DNA from 2 places in the Bacillus sp. m3-13 genome. Region 2 is predicted to be linked to the other one. Evidence: a T-box and tRNA genes for the amino acid it is inferred to sense, from the RefSeq annotation. Region 2 holds a T-box; the other holds one or more tRNA genes.
The links. The T-box of region 2 lies ahead of glyQ (glycine--tRNA ligase subunit alpha). A T-box ahead of a tRNA ligase gene usually reads a tRNA of that ligase, here a tRNA-Gly.
Positions count from the first base shown of each region.

Region 1: it has a tRNA-Gly gene. The T-box ahead of glyQ (glycine--tRNA ligase subunit alpha) is inferred to sense a tRNA for this amino acid. The anticodon was not compared.

Region 1 covers NZ_ACPC01000044.1:548-11,324, reverse strand. Annotated here, with positions in the region: gene yhbH (sporulation protein YhbH) at 1-1,164, opposite strand, end outside; gene M313_RS25930 (hypothetical protein) at 1,469-1,624, opposite strand; gene M313_RS0117755 (PrkA family serine protein kinase) at 1,718-3,613, opposite strand; gene trmL (tRNA (uridine(34)/cytosine(34)/5-carboxymethylaminomethyluridine(34)-2'-O)-methyltransferase TrmL) at 4,154-4,654, opposite strand; gene M313_RS0117740 (amidase domain-containing protein) at 4,721-5,608, opposite strand; gene M313_RS0117735 (nuclease-related domain-containing protein) at 6,260-7,210, opposite strand; gene M313_RS0117730 (B3/B4 domain-containing protein) at 7,267-7,932, opposite strand; gene queG (tRNA epoxyqueuosine(34) reductase QueG) at 8,093-9,232, shown strand; tRNA gene M313_RS0117720 (tRNA-Gly) at 9,364-9,437, opposite strand; tRNA gene M313_RS0117715 (tRNA-Leu) at 9,441-9,524, opposite strand; tRNA gene M313_RS0117710 (tRNA-Leu) at 9,548-9,636, opposite strand; tRNA gene M313_RS0117705 (tRNA-Cys) at 9,673-9,746, opposite strand; tRNA gene M313_RS0117700 (tRNA-Gly) at 9,756-9,830, opposite strand; tRNA gene M313_RS0117695 (tRNA-Gln) at 9,835-9,909, opposite strand; tRNA gene M313_RS0117690 (tRNA-His) at 9,966-10,041, opposite strand; tRNA gene M313_RS0117685 (tRNA-Trp) at 10,059-10,132, opposite strand; tRNA gene M313_RS0117680 (tRNA-Tyr) at 10,168-10,251, opposite strand; tRNA gene M313_RS0117675 (tRNA-Thr) at 10,259-10,334, opposite strand; tRNA gene M313_RS0117670 (tRNA-Phe) at 10,372-10,447, opposite strand; tRNA gene M313_RS0117665 (tRNA-Asp) at 10,469-10,544, opposite strand; tRNA gene M313_RS0117660 (tRNA-Met) at 10,548-10,624, opposite strand; tRNA gene M313_RS0117655 (tRNA-Val) at 10,646-10,721, opposite strand; tRNA gene M313_RS0117650 (tRNA-Glu) at 10,760-10,777, opposite strand, start outside.
Region 2 covers NZ_ACPC01000019.1:605,252-616,028, reverse strand. Annotated here, with positions in the region: gene M313_RS0113645 (pyruvate, water dikinase regulatory protein) at 1-809, opposite strand, end outside; gene ccpN (transcriptional regulator CcpN) at 824-1,453, opposite strand; gene glyS (glycine--tRNA ligase subunit beta) at 1,674-3,755, opposite strand; gene glyQ (glycine--tRNA ligase subunit alpha) at 3,748-4,635, opposite strand; T-box leader at 4,918-5,095, opposite strand; gene recO (DNA repair protein RecO) at 5,136-5,912, opposite strand; gene M313_RS25305 (YqzL family protein) at 6,025-6,165, opposite strand; gene era (GTPase Era) at 6,311-7,228, opposite strand; partial or broken gene M313_RS23620 (cytidine deaminase) at 7,221-7,620, opposite strand; gene M313_RS0113605 (diacylglycerol kinase family protein) at 7,924-8,322, opposite strand; gene ybeY (rRNA maturation RNase YbeY) at 8,297-8,770, opposite strand; gene M313_RS0113595 (HD family phosphohydrolase) at 8,767-10,777, opposite strand, start outside.

The sequences.
Region 1 (10,777 bases), on a different contig from region 2:
AAACTTTTTATTTTGCTCCTTTTTGAAAAACTCCCTCATCGCATGGAAGACATCTGGTTTTTGCTTCAAAATGTAATGCCTGAACTTCTCGTCACTAACATTCTTATAAGCCGACATTAGTGTGGAATGCCTGTTATACTGGTTGACTTCCCCGTACCCAAACATATTGGAAACTTTCATCAGTTCCGCTACCAATTTTACACAACGCTGATTGTCAGAAGTCAAGTTATCGCCATCGGAAAAGTGGAAAGGATAAATATTGAAACGAGTAGGATTGTACTTTGTGTCGATTAGCTCCAGTGCCTTACGGTAAGCAGATGAACAAATCGTCCCACCACTTTCCCCTTTAGAAAAGAAATCCTCTTCACTGACCACCTTCGCCTCTGTATGATGGGCAATAAATTCAATATCCACCGTCTCATATTTCGTTCGAAGGAATCTTGTCATCCAGAAGAAAAAGCTTCGTGCCATATATTTTTCCCACATGCCCATTGATCCGCTCGTATCCATCATCATCAAAACAACTGCTTTGGAATCCGGCTTCACCACTTCATTCCAAGTTTTAAACTTAAGATCTTCTTGATAGATTGGATGGAAGCTTGCCGTACCTGTCATCGCGTTCCGCTTATAGGCGGACATCATCGTACGTTTTTTATCTATATTCCCCATAAGACCTGTGCGTCTGATATCATTAAATTCATAGTGCTCAATGATATTCTCATCTCGCTCTTTTTGCTGCAAGTTCGGCAGCTCAAGCTGGTTGAAAAGTGCCGCTTCAAGATCCATTAAGGACACTTCAGCCTCATAATAGTCCTCTCCAGCCTGATCACCCGCTCCTTGCCCCTTACCTGGACCCTTCTGCTGACCTGACCCGTCCCTGGCAACAACATCCCCTACCTGACTGTCTCCATCTCCTTGGCCAACATGCTTGTTTTTGTCATAATTATAACGAATTCTGTACTCATCTAGAGACCTAATTGGGATCTTAACGACCTCTCTGCCATTGGACATTACAATGTTTTCTTCAGTAATAAGATCTGGTAAGTTATTTTTGATAGCCTCCTGGACCTTTTCCTGATGGCGTTTTTGGTCGTCGTGGCCTTTTCGATGGAGGGACCAATCCTCTTTGGACACTATAAAATTCGTATCATCTGACATTGTCATCGATATCCCTCCCTATTTAATTCTTACGTTTCTTGGAACCTTTTCATCACTATTTTCATAAAATATCTTGGTGAAATTTAATGAATCCAACCTTTGTGACAATTAGGGTTGGTTACTCTATCCTATGCACATATCTCAAATAATTGACAGATTATTTGGATAATTAGGCTCGCATTTCTATAAATGAGACAAGCGTGTAATCGATTGTTAGTAATAATAATCTTATGCTGATAGATGGTCGTACTATACGATGAATATCTATATATACAACAAAAAAACCTCCCAAAATTACTGGAAGGTATGATTATTCTTTTTCATTTTCCGAGTTGTTATTATGCTGCTTAGGACTGCGCTCTCTGTCGGTTTTATTTTCCTTCAGCTGCTCCATTTCCTTTGCCAGCTTTTCCATTTCTTTTTCATTTGGTGCCATTGTATTTTCATAGGTTTTTTCTTTACTCATTGTAATCACCTCTTACTAATAATTTCCCCTTATTTTGAATTTACAAACCTATAATGGAAAAAAGCAGCGGGAATGATCACCGCTGCCAACCTGTTACCTATTTAATAAACTACCTACATACCTTAATAGATCATTGGCTGAAGTGGAGTTATAGCCATGTTCATCAATCAAGCGGGCCACCACTTCATTTATTTTCTTCAGCTGAGTTTCATCCGGAGTTTTGGAAGAAGTCGTGATCTTCACTACATCCTTCAGATCTGCAAACAGCTTCTTCTGGATTGCTTCCCTTAAGCGCTCATGGGAGTTGTAGTCAAATCGCTTCCCTTTCCGCGCATAAGCAGAAATTCTGATAAGGATCTCTTCGCGGAATGCCTTCTTCGCGTTTTCAGAAATACCAATCTGCTCCTCAATGGAACGCATCAATTTCTCATCCGCACTCATCTCTTCCCCAGTAAGAGGATCTCTGAGTTTCGCCTTATTACAATATGCCTCGACATTATCCAGATAGTTATCCATCAATGTCTTCGCAGACTCTTCATACGAATACACAAATGCTTTCTGAACTTCTTTCTTGGCAATATTATCATATTCTTTTCTCGCTACAGAAATAAAGTTTAAGAATCTCTCTCTATCTTCATTAGATATAGAAGCATGCTGATCCAGCCCTTCTTTTAAAGAACGCAGTACATCAAGCGCATTAATGGACGGAATTTCTTTGCGAATAATGGTGGACGAAATACGGTTGATCACATAACGTGGATCAATTCCGCTCATCCCTTCATCCGCATACTCTTTCTTGAGTTCTTGAACATCCACAGAGTTAAAGCCTTCCACAGATTCCCCATCATACAAGCGCATTTTCTTCACAAGATCAATATCGCCACGTTTGGCCTCTTTCAATCTGGTGAGAATCGTAAACATCGCAGCAACCCTAAGCGTATGCGGCGCAATATGGACATTTGCCACATCACTCTCATTGATCATCTTTTCATAAATTCTCTCTTCCTCAGAAAGTCTTAAGTTATATGGAACCGGCATCACGATAATACGCGAATGCAAGGCTTCATTCTTTTTATTAGAGATGAAAGAGCGATACTCCGTTTCATTCGTATGCGCGACAATGAGCTCATCCGCACTGATCAACGCGAATCGTCCTGCTTTAAAGTTCCCTTCCTGCGTCAAGGATAATAGATGCCACAAGAACTTCTCATCACATTTCAGCATCTCCTGGAACTCCATCATCCCGCGGTTCGCCTTGTTCAGCTCCCCGTCAAAACGATATGCACGTGGATCAGACTCAGAACCGAACTCTGCAATCGTCGAGAAGTCGATGCTTCCGGTCAAGTCAGCAATATCCTGTGATTTCGGATCAGATGGACTGAATGTTCCAATCCCGACACGCTGATTTTCTGATAGGAAAATACGCTCCACCAGCACATCTTCAATCCTGCCCCCATATTCTTTTTCAAGCCTCATCATATTTAACGGAGACAAATTCCCTTCAATCCTCACACCATACTCATTGTAAAAATCCTCTCGCAAATGGTGCGGAATTAAATGTAGCGGATCCTCATGCATCGGGCAACCCTTAATGGCATAAACCGCTCCTCTATCAGTGTGTGTGTACTGCTCAAGTCCGCGTTTAAGGATGGTGACGAGCGTGGATTTCCCTCCACTGACCGGTCCCATTAATAATAAGATCCTCTTTCTAACATCCAATCTTTTCGCAGCAGGATGGAAATACTCCTCTACCAACCGCTCCAACGCTTCTTCTAAACCAAAAAGGGCATTGCTAAAGAAATTATACTTCCGCTGCCCATTGACCTCTTCTACCCCAGCATCTTTAATCATATTGTAAACCCGTGAATGTGCGGATTGAGCTACCCATGGTTCTTCTTTCAAAATCTCCAAGTACTGCCCGAAGGTTCCTTCCCACTTCAGCCTCTGTTCTTCTTCCCGATACTTTTCAATTTTACGTAAAATATCCATAAGGACCTCCCCTTTTATTACAGCTTCAAGAGTCGTGATTGCGTGATTAATATAATCTATGCGCTGTGGGAGTGAAACATGCTTTTTTTAAAAGTTTGTACGTATATAAATGAATGTTAGATTTCCCCCTGTTGCCTGAAGTGCAAGGTGTGAGACTCCGGAGAGAGGTAGCGGTAGGTTGAGACCCCACAGGCGTAGCCGAGGAGGCTCAAGCACCGCCCCTCGGAAAGCGAACACCTGGAACGGAAGGCAACAGGGAGTTAAAAATAACACTGTCAAAAATTATCCACAGATTTCATTCACATAACTCGTCCATTGGGCTATAATATAGATAGTATGCTTACATGAACTAAACCTACATAAGGAGGAACCAAACATGGGTACATCTGGATTCTTAATCTTAGGCGTATGTATTGCATTCCTTACAGCTATCTTCACTGCTGGCTATAACGAGCGCCCAGGCACACGCAAAAAGTAAATCGCATAAATAAAGAAGCCCTCCATCTTTCAACTTTTGCTTGAAAGGTAGAGGGCTTCTCTTTATACTTCCGGAAACTCTATAGAAAGATTCGGATAATCTTGTTGACGTAATGCTTCATATATTAATATTGCTGCCGTATTGGACAAATTCAACGACCTTACATTCTTCGTCATTGGCAAACGCAAACACTGATCCAAGTTACTCTGAATCAAATCTTTTGGTAAACCGGTCGTCTCTCTTCCAAACACAAAGAAATAGTCCTTATCCAATTTGCTGTAATCAAATGAAGTATGCGGCTTCATTCCAAACTTCGTAATATAGAAGAATTCCGCTTCTTTATTTTTCTCAAACAACTCATCCAACGAATCATAATAAACCACATTCACAAATTCCCAATAATCAAGCCCTGCACGCTTCAACATCTTATCGTCCGTCGAAAAGCCAAGCGGTCTGATCAAATGCAATGTTGTGTTCGTAGCTGCACAAGTTCTAGCAATATTTCCTGTATTAGCTGGAATCTCTGGCTGATATAATACCACATGTAATCCCACAATCGTCACCTCGTATTTCTTTCACTTTCATCCTATACAACAATACCTTTTTATCGCATTGGAATCAAGTATCTACTAACGGTCTAAGACGTGGAAAAATTTATATTTAATATTCGGGGTATACGCGGTGGAATCTTCATATTTCCAATACCTCATCCGCGAGTTATACGTGTTCGCGTTCACTAATGGCTCCCCATTCTCATCCTTTGCAACAACAATCGTATTATGGTCAAAGCGACCATCTCCCTCAAAATCATAACAAATCACATCACCAGGCATCAGTTGCGACACATTGCTTACTTCTTTCGCTTTCAGACCTTGCTTCGCGCTTGGCAAATACCACCTGAGGGCATGCGCCACTGCCCACGTATAACTCCAATCATTATTACGCATCCACCAACCACCAGATTTCTTCGGATACCCAACCATCGGCGCCCCACCAGCATATAAACACTGAGAAATATAATTTGTACAATTTACCTCAAACTTTTTAAACTGAGGATTATGCCTGTTCCAATATTGCTCCGCATACCTGACTGCTTCCACCCGACTATATTTAAAACGCAATGGCTCCTGTTCTTCCTCCTCTTGTGGAGGAAGAAACCGAGGTGAAGTCCGATCCCCCTCATCCTGAATGGAAAAATCTTGTATAAGTTCACCATCCATCCATTCAGAATAACGCTGATCTGCTTCTTCCTCTAGATACAACTTCTCTCTTTGCTTTATTAAATACCGAACGTGAATCTCATAAAAAACAGTGGCCTCCCGCTGCTGTTCATCCTCATGAATCGAATGAATCCTCGCCGTCGCACTGCACTTAACTATTTCCGCTCCCCTGCGTTTATGTGCATCTTGTTTTCGTTTTATGGTGATATCGTTCATAATTGCTCTACTAGTTTGTTTGCTTTTGAAAACATAAGTATCAAGGCGGTTCTGAATATGTTCTTTCAGCTTATCTCTCATGGGCTTGCCCCTTCCTCTGGGTAATGTTCCTTGTAGATATGTTTATGTGAGGAGCTTGGGAAATGTGTGAGAGATTTTGTTTTGTTTTTTGGGAAGTGGTTTGGGATTTGGGGTTGGGTTTTGTTAGAAGGTTTTGGGTAGCTAGGGGTTGGGGTTAGATCTTTGTTAGAAGGTTTTGGGTAACTAGGGGTTGGGGTTGGATCTTTGTTAGAAGGTTTTTGGGTAACTAGGGGTTGGGGTTGGATCTTTGTTAGAAGGTTTTTGGGTAACTAGGGGTTGGGGTTGAATCTTTGTTAGAAGGTTTTTGGGTAACTAGGGGTTGGGGTTGGATCTGTGTTAGAAGGTTTTTGGGTAACTAGGGGTTTGCTCCGAAGCATTTGTCTCGTACTAGGACAATGTTTCCCTTTTTTCAATGGGTGAGGGAGTCATTCAGCTCGTACGAGGACAATGTTTCCCACTTTTCACTGGCTGAGGGAGTTATTCAGCTCGTACGAGGACAATGTTTCCCACTTTTCACTGGCTGAGGGAGTCATTCATTTCATACGAGGACAATGTTCTATACTTTCCTCTTGCAGAGGGAGTCATTCGGCTCATACGAAGACAATGTTTCCACCTTTTGGCTAACCCCTGGAGTCACCAAATTTTAAATTATCAAGCTTTTATATCAGTTCTTATTAATCTTTGCGTATCCTTTACATAATTAGCCGATTTTCCATATCCAATTAATGAAAAGTTAATTTGCAAAACCCTTTGAATTACTTTCTTAGAAACAGTTTCCCCAATCCAATCATGAATGATCTTTGTAGAGATTTTTATTTGTGGAAACAAACTACGACACTCATTTATAGACCTTAACAAAGCCGTATCCAAAGCTTCCTTACTTCCACAACTTTCACACTCAATCATTCTATAATGATGGCGAACCCCCATCCCCCTACACCCAACACAAACAATCCCCTTCCGCAACTCCTCATACCTATACTCGGGCATCCGTTCATAGGGGGACTTCTCGATATGCAATTCGCACAACTTCTCAGCCAAACGAGAGTGCCGTGCATGTAACTTTCCTGAACTAGCAGATTGCTTCAATATTTTCTTAGAAAACCGATTTAACTGGGACCAGAACACAATAGGTAATTTAGGTGAGCAATTAAAAAGGGTAAACTCGGGGTTAATAAATATGAGGGTAGATTCTATGGGGAGTTGATATCCGAGGCTTCTGAGGAGTTGTCTTAACGCGGATTCGCATCGTTGCATTTGTGATAAGGGATCTTTAATTTCTTTACTGCCGGAATACCACCTGTCTTTTTCAAGTAAGAAATCCCCTTCAAAATTCTTCACTTCAAACAAATACACCCTATCCCCGCCAATTACAAGGGAGTCAATTTGAAACAAACTGCCTGCATGCTCTAGCAAGAGATCATTCACCACAATCCACTCCCCATCCAAACTAGAAAACCATTTATCGAACAGCACCTCTCCTTGGTAACCTTTTTCCAAATTCCAAAATCGACTATCATCCAATAATCCGCCGCGGGCCTTCAGCATCCTTAATAACATAAGCTCCTCTGACTCCATACGCTCCTTCAACATAAAACTCATCCACAACTCTCCCATCACAAAAAAATTTAAAAGCAGGCAAACCTAATTACCTACTTTTAATCCAAAACCCAATACTCACTCGTCCCTCCATGAACCTGTAGAAACATTTCGCTAATCGACGCAAGCATTTTTTCACATTCCCCCCTAAGCATAGATGGCTTAAAATACACAACATGCAACGCAGAAGTGCTTTCCTCTGATACGGCTGTCCTACGACTATCAACAAAGGGACTTCCAAAAGGACCTTCACCATCACGAGTGTGAAGCATCTTAGATAGCTTAATTTCCCGTCCATTCAAACCCTCATAGCTTACTGTTTCATCTCCCACTGCAATCGATACATCGCCGATAACCTTGTCAGCATCATAAATTCCAAATGGTATTTCATATTTCATCGAAAAAAAGTTGTTCAAATCCACAGCGGAATTAAATGGCTCTAGGAATTGTCCTTTTTTCACCCTACGGTACAACGCCTCAATGGCTGGGCGATATCTAGATGGATCTGTCCCTGTTTCCTTGAATACAGAACGCCACTCAGCGACCCCAGGAATAACTTTCATATCCTTATCTTCTAAATCTAAGTGAAGCGATTCTTGGAAAAGACGTATTCTTCCTTTTAACATTTGAGGTGATGCTCCCACTATAATATCTTTATAATGAATAATGCCGTATTTTGAAGACGGTAGCTTACTTTTAACGTCATCCCTAACTGTCACTTTCACAACAAACACCCTTTCATTTCATTAATATGGTAATTGTATCATATACCTTTTAGCTCCAGCTTGCATTTTGGATATAATTAGATATATCAAACAAAATAATACTTCCTAAAAATATGTTAAAATATAGGTTGGCTGAAAAACAATAAAGGAGGTGTTCACATTGAATGAGGAAAACATCAAACTAAAAGAAGAATTAATCGCCTATAGTAAACAAATAGGAATTGATAAGATTGGATTTGCAAGCGCTGGAGTGTTTACTGGTCTTAAAGAAAGGCTAATCACTCAACAGGAGCTTAACTATCAATCAGGGTTTGAGGAACCAGATATTAAAAAACGTACTAACCCTGAGCTCATAGTGCCAAAAGCGAAAAGCATTATTGCCATTGCTCTTGCATATCCCTCCAAAATGAAAGACGCCCCAAGAAGCACTCGTGAAGAGCGACGAGGGATATTTTGCCGCGCTTCATGGGGAGTGGACTATCATGATATTTTACGAGAGAAACTCAGATTGTTAGAAGCGTTCATAAAAGAAAAACGTCCAGACGCTCTAATGAAATCCATGGTAGATACCGGGGAACTAAGTGACAGAGCAGTTGCTGAACGTGCTGGTATCGGTTGGAGCGGAAAGAACTGTGCCATTATAACGCCTGAATTTGGTTCCTATGTGTATTTGGGTGAAATGATTACTACATTACCCTTTGAACCAGATACGCCTCTAGAAGATAACTGTGGAACCTGTAATAAATGTGTGGAAGTCTGTCCGACAGGGGCACTCGTTCAAGGTGGACAACTCGATTCCAATAAATGCATTGCCTTCCTAACACAAACAAAAGGTTTCCTTGCAGAAGAATACCGAACAAAATTAGGAAACAGGCTCTATGGTTGTGATACCTGCCAGACAGTGTGTCCTGAAAATAAAGGTAAAGACTTTCATCTACATCCTGAAATGGAGCCTGATCCAGAAATCGTAAAACCGAAGCTAAAACCTCTCCTGACCATCTCCAACAGAGAATTCAAAGAGAACTTTGGTAAGATCTCCGGCTCCTGGCGTGGGAAAAAGCCGATACAACGAAATGCCATTATCGCTTTGGCTCATTATAAAGATACTTCCGCCATTCCTGATCTCCTAAGCCTGTTAGAAAATGATCCTCGCCCAGTAATTAGAGGAACAGCAGCCTGGGCAGTAGGAAGAATAGGAGATAAGCAAGCTTTAGTATCCCTGCAAAATTATAAGGCAACAGAAAAAGATCCTGAAGTGTTAAAAGAACTGGAAAACGGAATTAAAATGCTAACAGAATAAGATCAACAACACGTTTAAAGCCACAGAGCATATCCGAGCTCTGTGGCGTTTATTAATGGATGCAAAATCAAAATACTTTCAACAGTACAAAAAAGACCCAACCAAAGGTTAGAGTCTTGATAAGTTATGTATGGAGCGGGTGAAGAGAATCGAACTCTCATCATCAGCTTGGAAGGCTGAGGTTTTACCACTAAACTACACCCGCGATTGGTACCGGTGGCCGGGGTCGAACCGGCACTCCAGAGGAACACGATTTTGAGTCGTGCGCGTCTGCCAATTCCGCCACACCGGCATACTCAATCATAATTATTCAAATGGTGCCGAGGACCGGAATCGAACCGGTACGGTAGTCACCTACCGCAGGATTTTAAGTCCTGTGCGTCTGCCAGTTCCGCCACCCCGGCTTGTCTCGTATATAAGAATAACTATTATAATAAAATTGGAGGTGGCAACCGGATTTGAACCGGTGATAAAGGTTTTGCAGACCTTGGCCTTACCACTTGGCTATGCCACCTGAAATATTTGGAGCGGAAGACGGGATTCGAACCCGCGACCCCCACCTTGGCAAGGTGGTGTTCTACCACTGAACTACTTCCGCAAAATGGCTGGGCTAGCTGGATTCGAACCAACGCATGTCGCAGTCAAAGTGCGATGCCTTACCGCTTGGCTATAGCCCATTAAAACCGGAAATAAAAACGACTCAATCTTTTATATAAGTCGATGAAATAAAATATGGGGCGACTGATGGGAATCGAACCCACGAATGCCTGAACCACAATCAGGTGCGTTAACCACTTCGCCACAGCCGCCATAATTTTTATAAAATTGGCAGGGGCAGTAGGAATCGAACCCACACCGGAGGTTTTGGAGACCTCTGTTCTACCGTTAAACTATGCCCCTAAGATACATTTTGTTACTGTTTATTTCAAAAGAAATGGTGGAGGGGGGCAGATTCGAACTGCCGAACCCGAAGGAGCGGATTTACAGTCCGCCGCGTTTAGCCACTTCGCTACCCCTCCATATTCCTGGTGCCGGCGATAGGAGTCGAACCCACGACCTACTGATTACAAGTCAGTTGCTCTACCAACTGAGCTACACCGGCATTATATGGTGATTCTTTCACATTGGTGAAAAAATCATGGTGGCTCGGGACGGAATCGAACCGCCGACACATGGATTTTCAGTCCATTGCTCTACCAACTGAGCTACCGAGCCTAATTCTATTTTCAAAGAAAATGGCGGTCCCGACCGGGATCGAACCGGCGATCTCCTGCGTGACAGGCAGGCATGTTAACCGCTACACCACGGGACCATTTGGTTGCGGGGACAGGATTTGAACCTGCGACCTTCGGGTTATGAGCCCGACGAGCTACCGAACTGCTCCACCCCGCGATAATGTTATTGTTAAAATAATGGTGGAGGATGACGGGATCGAACCGCCGACCCTCTGCTTGTAAGGCAGATGCTCTCCCAGCTGAGCTAATCCTCCTATGTATGGACACATTGTAAATGTCTCGAAAGAAACTTTGGTGACCCGTACGGGAT
Region 2 (10,777 bases):
TACTTCAAACGGTTATTATAAATGTTAGAGATAAGGTTAGCTGTTTCTTCTACCGCCTTATTCGTAACATCTATCACGTCACAACCTATTTTATTTACGACTGTTTCAAAAAATGCCAACTCTTCTTTTATTCTTTCAAGATTTGCATATGCAGCTTTATCATTGAGCCCCAACGCTTTCAATCTTTCTTTTCGAATATCGTTCAGCTTTTCTGGCGAAATCTTTAGACCGAAGCATTTTTCAGGATTCACTTTAAAAAGTTCCTCTGGTGGATCTACCTCAGGAACAATCGGTACATTTGCTACCTTCAGGCGTTTATGTGCCAAATATTGGGATAAAGGCGTTTTGGACGTTCTAGAAACCCCCACCAACACGATATCCGCTTTTATGATTCCCCTTGGATCTCTGCCATCATCATACTTCACTGCAAATTCCACTGCTTCGATTTTTTTGAAATAATCATCATCCAATTGTCTTACCAAGCCAGGCTGATACTTTGGTTTAACACCATATTCCTGCTCCATTAAGTCCACAAGCGGGCCAATGATGTCATAGACCTGGACGCCTTCTTTCATAGCCAATTCTAAAAGATGCTTCCTCATTTCAGGAACAACTAGGGTAAAAGCGATGAGACCCTGATTAAGTTTTGCAATCGAGACTACTTCTGAAAGTGTTGCGATGTCTTCTACGTAAGGTATTCTTTTAAGATGGAAGTTCGCGCCATTGAATTGGCTGATTGCCGCTTTTACTGCCAGCTCTGCAGTTTCTCCGACTGAATCAGATACGATATATACGGTACGTTTCTCCATGATTCTCCTCCAATCTAGATAATTTCATCGAGTGCCAGGGCAACCAGCACTTTTGTAATATTCGTTTTTGTTATTCTACCGACTACTTCATAGCCTTTATCCGTTTGCTTAACGACTGGAAGAGCATCTATTTGTTTTTCAATCAGTTTTTTTGCTACATCAATAATCAAGTCTTCTTTAAAGCAGTACGTTACATTAGGCATTCGAGTCATAATTATATTTACTGGTATGGAAGTCAGTTCCTGTTTTCCGATACTGGCCCTTAATAGGTCCTTTCTCGAGAGCACTCCCACAATAATAGAGAAGTTGTCCACTACGAAAAGGGTTCCCACGTCTTCTAGGAACATGGTGCAAATTGCATCATAAACAGAAACACTCTCATGAACAACAACCGGTATGGACTGGTGATCATTCACCTGAATCTTATTTATCTTATCTGATAACAATTGCGATCCTGTTTTTCCAGTATAGAAATAGCCAACACGCGGGCGGGCATCTAAATAGCCTGCCATGGTCAAAATAGCTAAATCGGGACGAAGGGTTGCCCGAGTCAAGTTTAGTTGGTCGGCTATCGCTTCTCCGGTAATCGGTCCTTGTTCTTTGACTATTTGCAGTATAGTTTCTTGCCGCTTATTCAGTTCGATTTTCGTTCACCACCTATTGGGTTATAAGGTGCACTTCGCTGAACGGGTGCCCTACGATCTCTAATTGTGACATACTGTATATGTAAATAATATATACTAATTATACTGATAAACAGAAGAATTGGAAAGAGGCTGACTAAATATTGTGAGGATTGCATTAGTCAGCCTCTTTCGTATGTTTAACTATTCTATCATAGGGTTATAGGTTTGTCTTTTTTAATCACTTAACGATGATTCCATTGACGTTTCCGAAAATGGCTATAACTTTAGCCATATCATCCATAAGGGCGAGGCGATTTGCTTTTATTGCTTCATCTTCCGTCATGACCATGATGTTGTCAAAGAATGCATCAATGGCAGGTTTCAAGGAAGCAAGTTCTTCATATGCTAAGGAGAAATCCTGATCTTCTGCCGCACGGAGCACAAGATCTTTTTTGCTGTTAAATTGTTTATACAGCTCTTGTTCTTGCTCTTGGTTTAGCAAGTTCTCTTGAACTTCGGTAGAGAGAGTTGCCTTCTTGGCAATGTTGCATACACGACTTAATGATTCCATCGTTTCTTTAAAGTCTGCTTCATTTTTCTTTGTTTCAAGCGTTTCTGCTTTCTTCACAGTGGAGCAAACATTCTCGAGTGGCAGCTCTAAAAGTGCCTCCACAATGTCATATCGAACTCCACGCTCGGAAAGATTGTTTTTAAGTCGTAATTTAAAGAACACTAAGATATCTTCCATGATTTCATTTGTATCTTTCTTAGCGATTCCTTTTTCTACATAACGCTCCACTAATGAGTGCATAAACGTTTCCAATGAGAAGGTCCAATCTTTGTTCAAGATCGTCTGAATGATTCCAGATGCCTGACGTCTTAAGGCATAAGGGTCCTGTGAACCAGTAGGGATAACTCCAATAGCAAAGAACCCAACAATGGTATCCATCTTTTCTGAGATACTTAGGATGGCACCTACATCAGAGGAAGCGGTTTGGTCTTCTGCAGAACGAGGCATATAATGCTCATTGATTGCTTTTGCAACGACAGGGCTCTCACCCTTTGCCACCGCATATTTTTCGCCCATGATTCCTTGTAGTTCCGGAAATTCATAAACCATATGAGATACTAAGTCAAATTTGTAAATGGAAGCTGCACGCTCTACATGCTTTTGCGTTTCATTGTCCACATTTACAACTTTAGCAAGGTCTGTTGCTATGGTTTGTACACGTCTCACTTTATCGCCGGTTGTACCGATTTCTTCATGGAATACGATCTTATCCAGCTTTTTAATTGCTTCATCAATTACAAGCTTCTCGTCTTCCTTGGAGAAAAATGCCGCATCAGAAAGCCTAGCACGCAATACTTTTTCATTTCCTCTTGCAACATTATCTAAATTCTCATGGTTCCCGTTTCGTACAGTCACAAAATAAGGCAAAAGAGTTCCCTCATCACTTTTAACAGGGAAATAACGCTGATGCTCTTTCATGGATGTAATCAGTACTTCTTCAGGCAAGGTTAGATATTCAGATTCGAACGTTCCGAACAATGCTGTTGGATATTCCACCAGGTTGTTTACTTCTTCTAGCAGGGCTTCATCCACAGGAATGTTCCAACCATTTTCTTCCCCAATAATCGACAGTTGTTTTCTGATTGCTTCTTTTCGTTCCGTTGCATTAACAATGACATAGTTAGATAGAAGTTCTTCCACATAGCTGCCAGCGTCTTTAAGTTCCACTTGACCTCCAAGGAAACGATGGCCAGTAGATACTCGGTCTGATTTTACCTTTGCTATCTCAACTGGTATAACCTCTTCACCGAATAGAGCAATCAACCATTTGATTGGTCGAACATATCTTAAGTCTTCATCAGCCCAGCGCATGTTTTTTGGAAAATGCAGGCTTGTAGCAACAGAAGCAATGCCACTAAGAATTTCTTTCGTTTCTTTTCCTTCTACATGCTTCTTTACATGCACATATTCCACACCGTTGATCTCTTTAAAATAAATATCTTCAACAGTCAGCCCTTGACCTCTTGTAAAGCCTTGGGCAGCCTTTGACCAGTCACCGTCCGCTGTCAGGGCAACTTTTTTTGCAGGTCCTTTTGCTTCTAAAGTAACATCTTCTTGGCGTTCTACAAGGCCTTCAATTAATATTGCAAGCCTTCTTGGAGTAGAGTAAGCGTGAATATCTTCATAGGCCAACTGGTTTGTTTCAAGCCAAGCTTTCACTTTTTCCTGAAGCTGATTCATGGAATCCGTTACAAAGCGGGCCGGCATCTCTTCTAGACCGATTTCAAATAAAAAGTCTCTCTTACTCATTGTTGCTCTCCTCCTTTTTCAAAATTGGGAAACCTAGCTTTTCTCTTTCCTCATAGAAGGTTCTTGCCACTTTACGGGCTAGATTTCTGACACGGCCGATATAACCTGTTCGTTCGGTAACACTTATAGCGCCACGTGCGTCCAATTGGTTGAATGTATGAGAGCATTTCAATACATAGTCGTAGGCAGGATGCACAAGACCATGGTCCATCTGGCGGTGTGCTTCTTTTTCATAGATATCAAATAGTGAGAACAGCATATCCGGATCGGATGTTTCAAATGTATATTTAGAGTGTTCATATTCCGGTTGAAGGAAAATATCACGAACGGTGAATCCTTCTGTCCATTCTAGATCAAAAACATTTTCTTTATCTTGGATGTAGGAGGCAAGTCGCTCAATACCATAGGTGATTTCTACAGAAACCGGTTTGCATTCAATTCCCCCGACCTGTTGGAAGTAGGTGAATTGGGTGATTTCCATTCCGTCCAGCCAAACTTCCCAGCCAAGTCCTGCTGCCCCAAGTGTTGGTGCTTCCCAGTTGTCTTCTACAAAGCGGATATCATGTTTTAGTGGGTCGATTCCAAGTTTCTTGAGTGACTCCAGGTATAGTTCTTGAATGTTGTCTGGGGATGGTTTCATGATTACTTGGAATTGGTGATGTTGGTACAGGCGGTTTGGGTTTTCGCCGTAGCGCCCGTCTACCGGTCTTCTGGATGGTTCGACGTATGCTACGTTCCATGGCTCTGGCCCGATGCTTCTTAGGAATGTATAGGGGCTCATTGTTCCGGCACCTTTTTCTACGTCGTAGGCTTGCATGAGGATACAGCCTTGTTCTGACCAGTGGTTTTGCAGGGTCAGGATCATGTTTTGGATGTTCATTTTGACACCTTCCTTTATTTTATTTGGGTACTATTGAACGCCGCTGTTGATTTGCGCGCCAGGCTTCGCTTTCCGTCGGGACGGTGTTTGAGCCTCCTCACTTCGTTGCGGGGTCTCAATCTACCGTTACTTCCCCGCTGGAGTCTTCGCCTTTCGCTCCAATCAACAGCTTAGAGACTACACTGAATTATGGTAGTCATTCTACTAAGGTCTTGACTCAATTTGTTGGCTGTAGGACAAAAAGGGAGAACCTCTTGTCTCTATGCCAACTGTTGTTGTCAGCATAGGGACGAGAGGTTCTCCCGCGGTTCCACCCTATTTGTAAAAAGGGATAGCCTTTTTACCACTTTATCCGTATTGCTCCAGAACGCCTTCCTTATCTCTTAATTCCCTAGCTCACACCGTCCTAGGTTCGCTTTAATCATATCTGATAAGTACTACTTTCTTTCAACGCAATCTTTATAGATGTACTTGGATAATAAATGATTTTTTTTGCAAAGTCAATCAGGTTTGTCTTTTTTTTCAGGAAGATTCGCTTTCAGAGAGCCTATTTGCTTTAAGAAGCGTTTGGATTTTAACATTATCCCAGAATAGGCTTCATAATATTCGTCGATAATGAATCGCAGCTCTTTTCTTGTTTCTTCTTTTAACGAAAGGTTGCCTATTCTATTCAAATCGTAGTAGTAAAAGGTCCGTAAGAGCCTAAGCGTAGCAGGGGAGACTTTAATTAAATAGGGGTCTTTATGAAAACATCTGTTACAAAGGAAGCCGCCCTCCTTTATAGAAAAGGCAAAACTCCCCTCTGTTGCACCACATGAAGCACAGCGATTTAGTTCCGGTGTAATGCCGATAACATCGCACATTTTCATTTCAAAAATGAATGTTAATATTTCTGCATCAAAACCATCGTTGATATAATGCAACACTTGATAAAGTAGGTCGTATAGTGCCGGATTACGTTTTCCTTCATCTGTAGTCCTGTCCATTAACTCCACAATGAAAGAAGCATAGGCTGTTAGGAAGATATCCTCTCTGATGGATCTCATGGAGTCCATGATTTCACCTTGTTGGAGGCTTCCTAGTCCTGTACTCCTTTGGAAAACAAAGGTAGCGTGGGAAAACAGCTGGGAGACAGCAGTAAACCGGCTACTGGGCTTATTGGCACCTCTCGCCATCACCCCTACTTTCCCCAGCTCCTTCGAGTAGATGGTAACAATCTTATTATTTTCACCATAGGCATTTGTTCGAATGACAATGCCTTCACATTTATGTAGCAAATCGTACACCGTCCATTTTTCTGGCTTTTATTAATTGTACGGTTTACAAAATAAAAAGGCAATCTACAACACTTGCGTGTGTATACTGCCTTAATTATTGATCATCTATCATTTATGAAATTGGTAAGTCACTATTCGCTAGTTCTTCTGTCTGTTCGGGTAAATCGCCATTTTCTTTTTCAAGCTCTTTAAAGAGAAGATAGGTATCAATATTACCTGTTTCTTTAAAGACCTTCCAGGTAAAATCCAACATTGTAAACTCCACCCTTTCTGTAGTAAAGACCAGCATGCCTATTCCAATTCCTATATGACTATGATGACCGTAGAAGGGTCAAAACATGTTAGATAAATTTTGTAAATTAAATGCTACGAATTGACTATTTCGCTCGTCTTCCCGATTAGTATTCGTTTTCATTAAAACCAAAATCTCTAAGTTGTGACTGCTTGTTACGCCAATCCTTTTGTACTTTTACCCACAATTCCAAAAACACTTTGGATCCCAGTAATGCTTCAATGTCCACTCTGGCTTTTTGCCCCACTTCTTTTAAGACTTTTCCTTGTTTCCCGATGACTATCCCTTTTTGAGAATCACGTTCCACTACGACGGTGGCCTGAATATCGACCATATCTTTGTTTTCACGTTTCTTCATGGAATCAATTGCTACAGCAATGGAGTGTGGAACTTCCTCTCGCGTTAAGTGAAGGACTTTCTCCCTGATCAGCTCTGCCACAATAAAACGTTCCGGATGGTCGGTCACTTGGTCTGCCGGATAATACTGGGGACCTTCTGGAAGGAATTTCTTAATTTGATCCAATAAAACTTCTACATTGTTACCTTGTAAAGCAGATATCGGAACTATTTCTTTGAATGGATACAACGCTTTGTATGTTTCCATCAAGGGTAGCAGGTCATCTGGATGTACTTCGTCGATTTTATTTATTACCAAATATACTGGAGTTGACGTTTCCTTCAGCTTTTCGATAATGAATTCATCGCCTTTTCCTAAACCTTCTTTTGCATTAATCATAAATAGAACCAGGTCAACTTCTTTTAACGTATTTTGCGCCACCTTCATCATAAAATCTCCAAGCTTATGCTTTGGTTTATGGATGCCCGGTGTGTCGATGAAAACAATTTGTGCGTCGTCTTGCGTAAATACACCTTGAATTTTATTTCGAGTTGTTTGTGGTTTGTCACTCATTATCGCAATTTTTTGGCCGATTACTCTGTTCAAAAATGTTGACTTTCCAACGTTCGGCCTGCCAATGATGGAGACAAACCCTGATTTATAGTTTGTATTGGTTTGGTTATGCATCTAAATCCTCCGGTGAAAAGGCTCCAGGTAGCAATTCTGCTACTGTAAGTTCCTGAATATCACCGTGAAGGTTTGTCAGGATCACTTTCGTTTCAGGTGCACACAGCTCCGATATTACTTGACGGCAAGCTCCACAAGGTGGAACAGGTCGTTTCGTATCGGCTACAACCGCAATTGCATCAAATTGAGTGTTGCCTTCTGAATACGCTTTAAAAAGTGCTGTTCTTTCTGCACAGTTAGTCATACTGTATGCAGCATTTTCAATGTTGCATCCGCGATAGACCTTACCGTCTTTACCTAATAATGCCGCGCCTTACTTTAAACTTGGAGTAGGGTACATAAGCCATTTCTCTTGCTGCTTTAGCTTCTTGGATTAAAGCTTCGATGTTCAAAGTTTCTCTTCCTTTCTTCTATGAGCTTCGGGTGCGCGTACTTATATTTTACCTTAATTCGCTTCTTAAATCACCCTTAAAATTTTAAAAAATTTTAAAATTTTCAATTTATTTATAGATACTTATGTGGAGAGATATTATTATTCAAACTTGACCACCTGTTGACTGGAGTGCAAGGTGAGAGACTCCAGCGGGGGAGTAACGGTAGACTTGAGACCCCGCAGGCAATGCCGATGAGGCTCAAGCACCGGAAAGCGATCACCTGGAACGAAAGGAAACAGGAGTCTGAATAAATAACCATTATCACTTCAAATAAGCCACAATATAAGGGCCAAATAAGATTACACCAATTATAACAGAGATACAAGCAAAAACTAAGGCCGCAGAAGCAGCCACATCTTTTGCCGTTTTCGCAAGAGGGTGGAACTCCTCTGTCACAAGATCCACCACATTTTCAATCGCAGTATTAATAATTTCAATGACAAACATTCCGCCTATAACAAGGAATAGTATGAGCCACTCCACTTTTGTAATCTGAAAAAATAAGGACATGCTTATCATCACAACTGCTATAAAAACGTGAAACTTAATGTTTCTCTCTGTACGAAGGACAAACCTTAATCCCTCAAAAGCATATGAGAAACTAGAAGTAAATGAACCTCGATATCCTTTACGGTTACGATCGCGTGAGTCCATAGGCATCTAAGATTTCTTTCTGTTTATCAAACATTATTTTTTCATCGGTTTCATTTTCATGGTCATAACCTAGAAGGTGCAAAAGTCCGTGCAGCGCAAGAAATCCGAGCTCACGCTTAACAGAATGACCATATTCTTCTGCTTGTTCTTCCGCTTTTGGAATAGAGATGATGATATCTCCGAGCATACGAGGTGCTTCTTCGTCATAATGGATTTCAATTTCTCCCTCACCCAGCTCCTCCATGGCGAAAGAAATGACATCTGTAGGACGGTCCTTTTCACGATACTCACGGTTGATTTCCTGAATTCTATCATTATCCACAAAGGTAACGGAGAGTTCAGCACCAGGTTGGATAGATTCTTTTTCAGCAGCAAATATCAATAAATTTCTAATATCATCCCACTGCTCATCTGTCAGTTTTGTTGTTTCATCTAACATATCGATTTCAATCATGCTTCTTCTTCCTCTCCTTTCGGGTACTCGATTCTTGAATGGAAAATACCTTGTAACGTCTCACAGAAGGACTTGCCTATTTCTTCAAGTTCTTTAAAAGTTAAATCACAGTCACTGTACTGTCCATCCTGAAGGCGGTCTTTAATGATAGCCTTTACAATTGTTTCGATTTTATCGGGAGTCGGGTTGTTCAATGACCTTACTGCCGCTTCAATGCTGTCAGCAGTCCCGACTATTGCTGCTTCTTTAGAAGTAGCTTTCGGTCCAGGGTAGCGATATTCTTCTTCTTTACTATTTTCATTTTGTTCTTTCGCTTTATGATAGAAAAATTTCAATAGGGTTGTCCCGTGATGCTGTGCTGCAATGTCAACGATCTCTTTTGGCATATTATGATCGCGGAGGATTTGAGCTCCGTCCGTGGCATGGGCAATAATAATATTTTTACTCGTCTGAGGTGGAAGTTTATCATGAGGATTCGCTCGACCCATTTGATTTTCAATAAAATAATGCGGCCTTTTTGTTTTGCCTATATCATGATAATAAGATGCAACCCTCGCAAGCAATCCATTCGCACCGACTGCCTCACAAGCAGATTCTGATAAATTCGCCACCATCACACTATGGTGATACGTTCCTGGTGTCTCCATTAAGATCTTTCTCAACAGTGGATGGTTCGGATTGGACAGCTCAAGCAACTTCATTGTTGACAGCATCCCAAAGCCCACCTCAAAGAAAGGAAGGATCCCAATAGTAAGCACGGCCGAGACAATACCTGATCCAACCGCCATCGTCCCATTGATACCAAGATCCAATAATTCATTCATCCCTGTCAGGTCTCTGTTGGTCAACAGAACCAACGCAATGACCGTCACCACGTTAATAAATGACACAAATAATCCGGTTTGAAGGATCGTAAGTCGTCTGTTATGCTGATTCAAAAATAAGACCGATGCTACTGCTGAAATAATTAAGTATGAACCAACTGTATAGTTCATCGTTCCTGGAACCATATTAAAAATAAAACTTCCACAAATCCCAAAAATAATACTGGAAAAGATAGCTATACGATCGTTAATCAGCATTTTTATTAACATGGCACCCATGGCAACCGGGGCAATATAGCCGATTTCCGTCGTATTCAAGGTTTGAAAGAAGCTAAAGATTTTCATTAAGATTAATGTAATAGAAAAGATTAATAAATACATGGTCAAATACGTATTTTTACTGTGTATCGTTGTATCGATGTTTTTAAATAAGTAAACCAAAGCAAAAATCATTAATCCAATGATGATTAATAAACCCACATATGGTGCGAGATTGTCAGACTGATTGACAAAGCCCGCAACAGTAAGAAGTCTAAAGATTTCACGGTCAATAAATTGGCCGGTTTTTACAAGGGTATCTCCCTGGGATATCCGTACAGGTTCAACAGCATCAATTGCCTGCTGCCTCTTTTCCTGCGTTTGCGCGGAATCATAAATAACATTTGGTATAACAGAAATACTCGAAATATTAATGATCACACTTGGGACATTTCCTGATTGTGAAAGCTCTGTTCTGGCAAGGTTCTTTGCTTCACTCGCATCTTCCACTGTATGTATATCCCGAGACATCGCGTTATTAATTGCCGTTACTGATGAATTTTTATACCTAGTAAGGTCTGCTTCTTTTGAGCTAAGTAAGAATAGCAGATTTTCATCTTTCAATTCATTTTCCCAACGGTCGGGAACTTGGCCTTCAAGGGCTTCTTCTAGGAGTTTTAACTTCTCTGCATCTGTCAGCATAATAGGCTCTGGCTCTTCTTGAGGTTGCTCTGTATCCCCTTCCTCAGCAGGAGGCGAGGTTTCCGGAACTTTTTCGAGTTCCGCTATTTTATTTTTAGTTTCAATCAGCACTTCAAAGAAGTTTTCCACCCTTGCAATTTGCTGATATGCTTTATCCTTGTCCCTGATAAATTGGTCAGGCACTTTATCTGCCGCTTCTTTTCTTAGCAATTCTGTGGCTTCT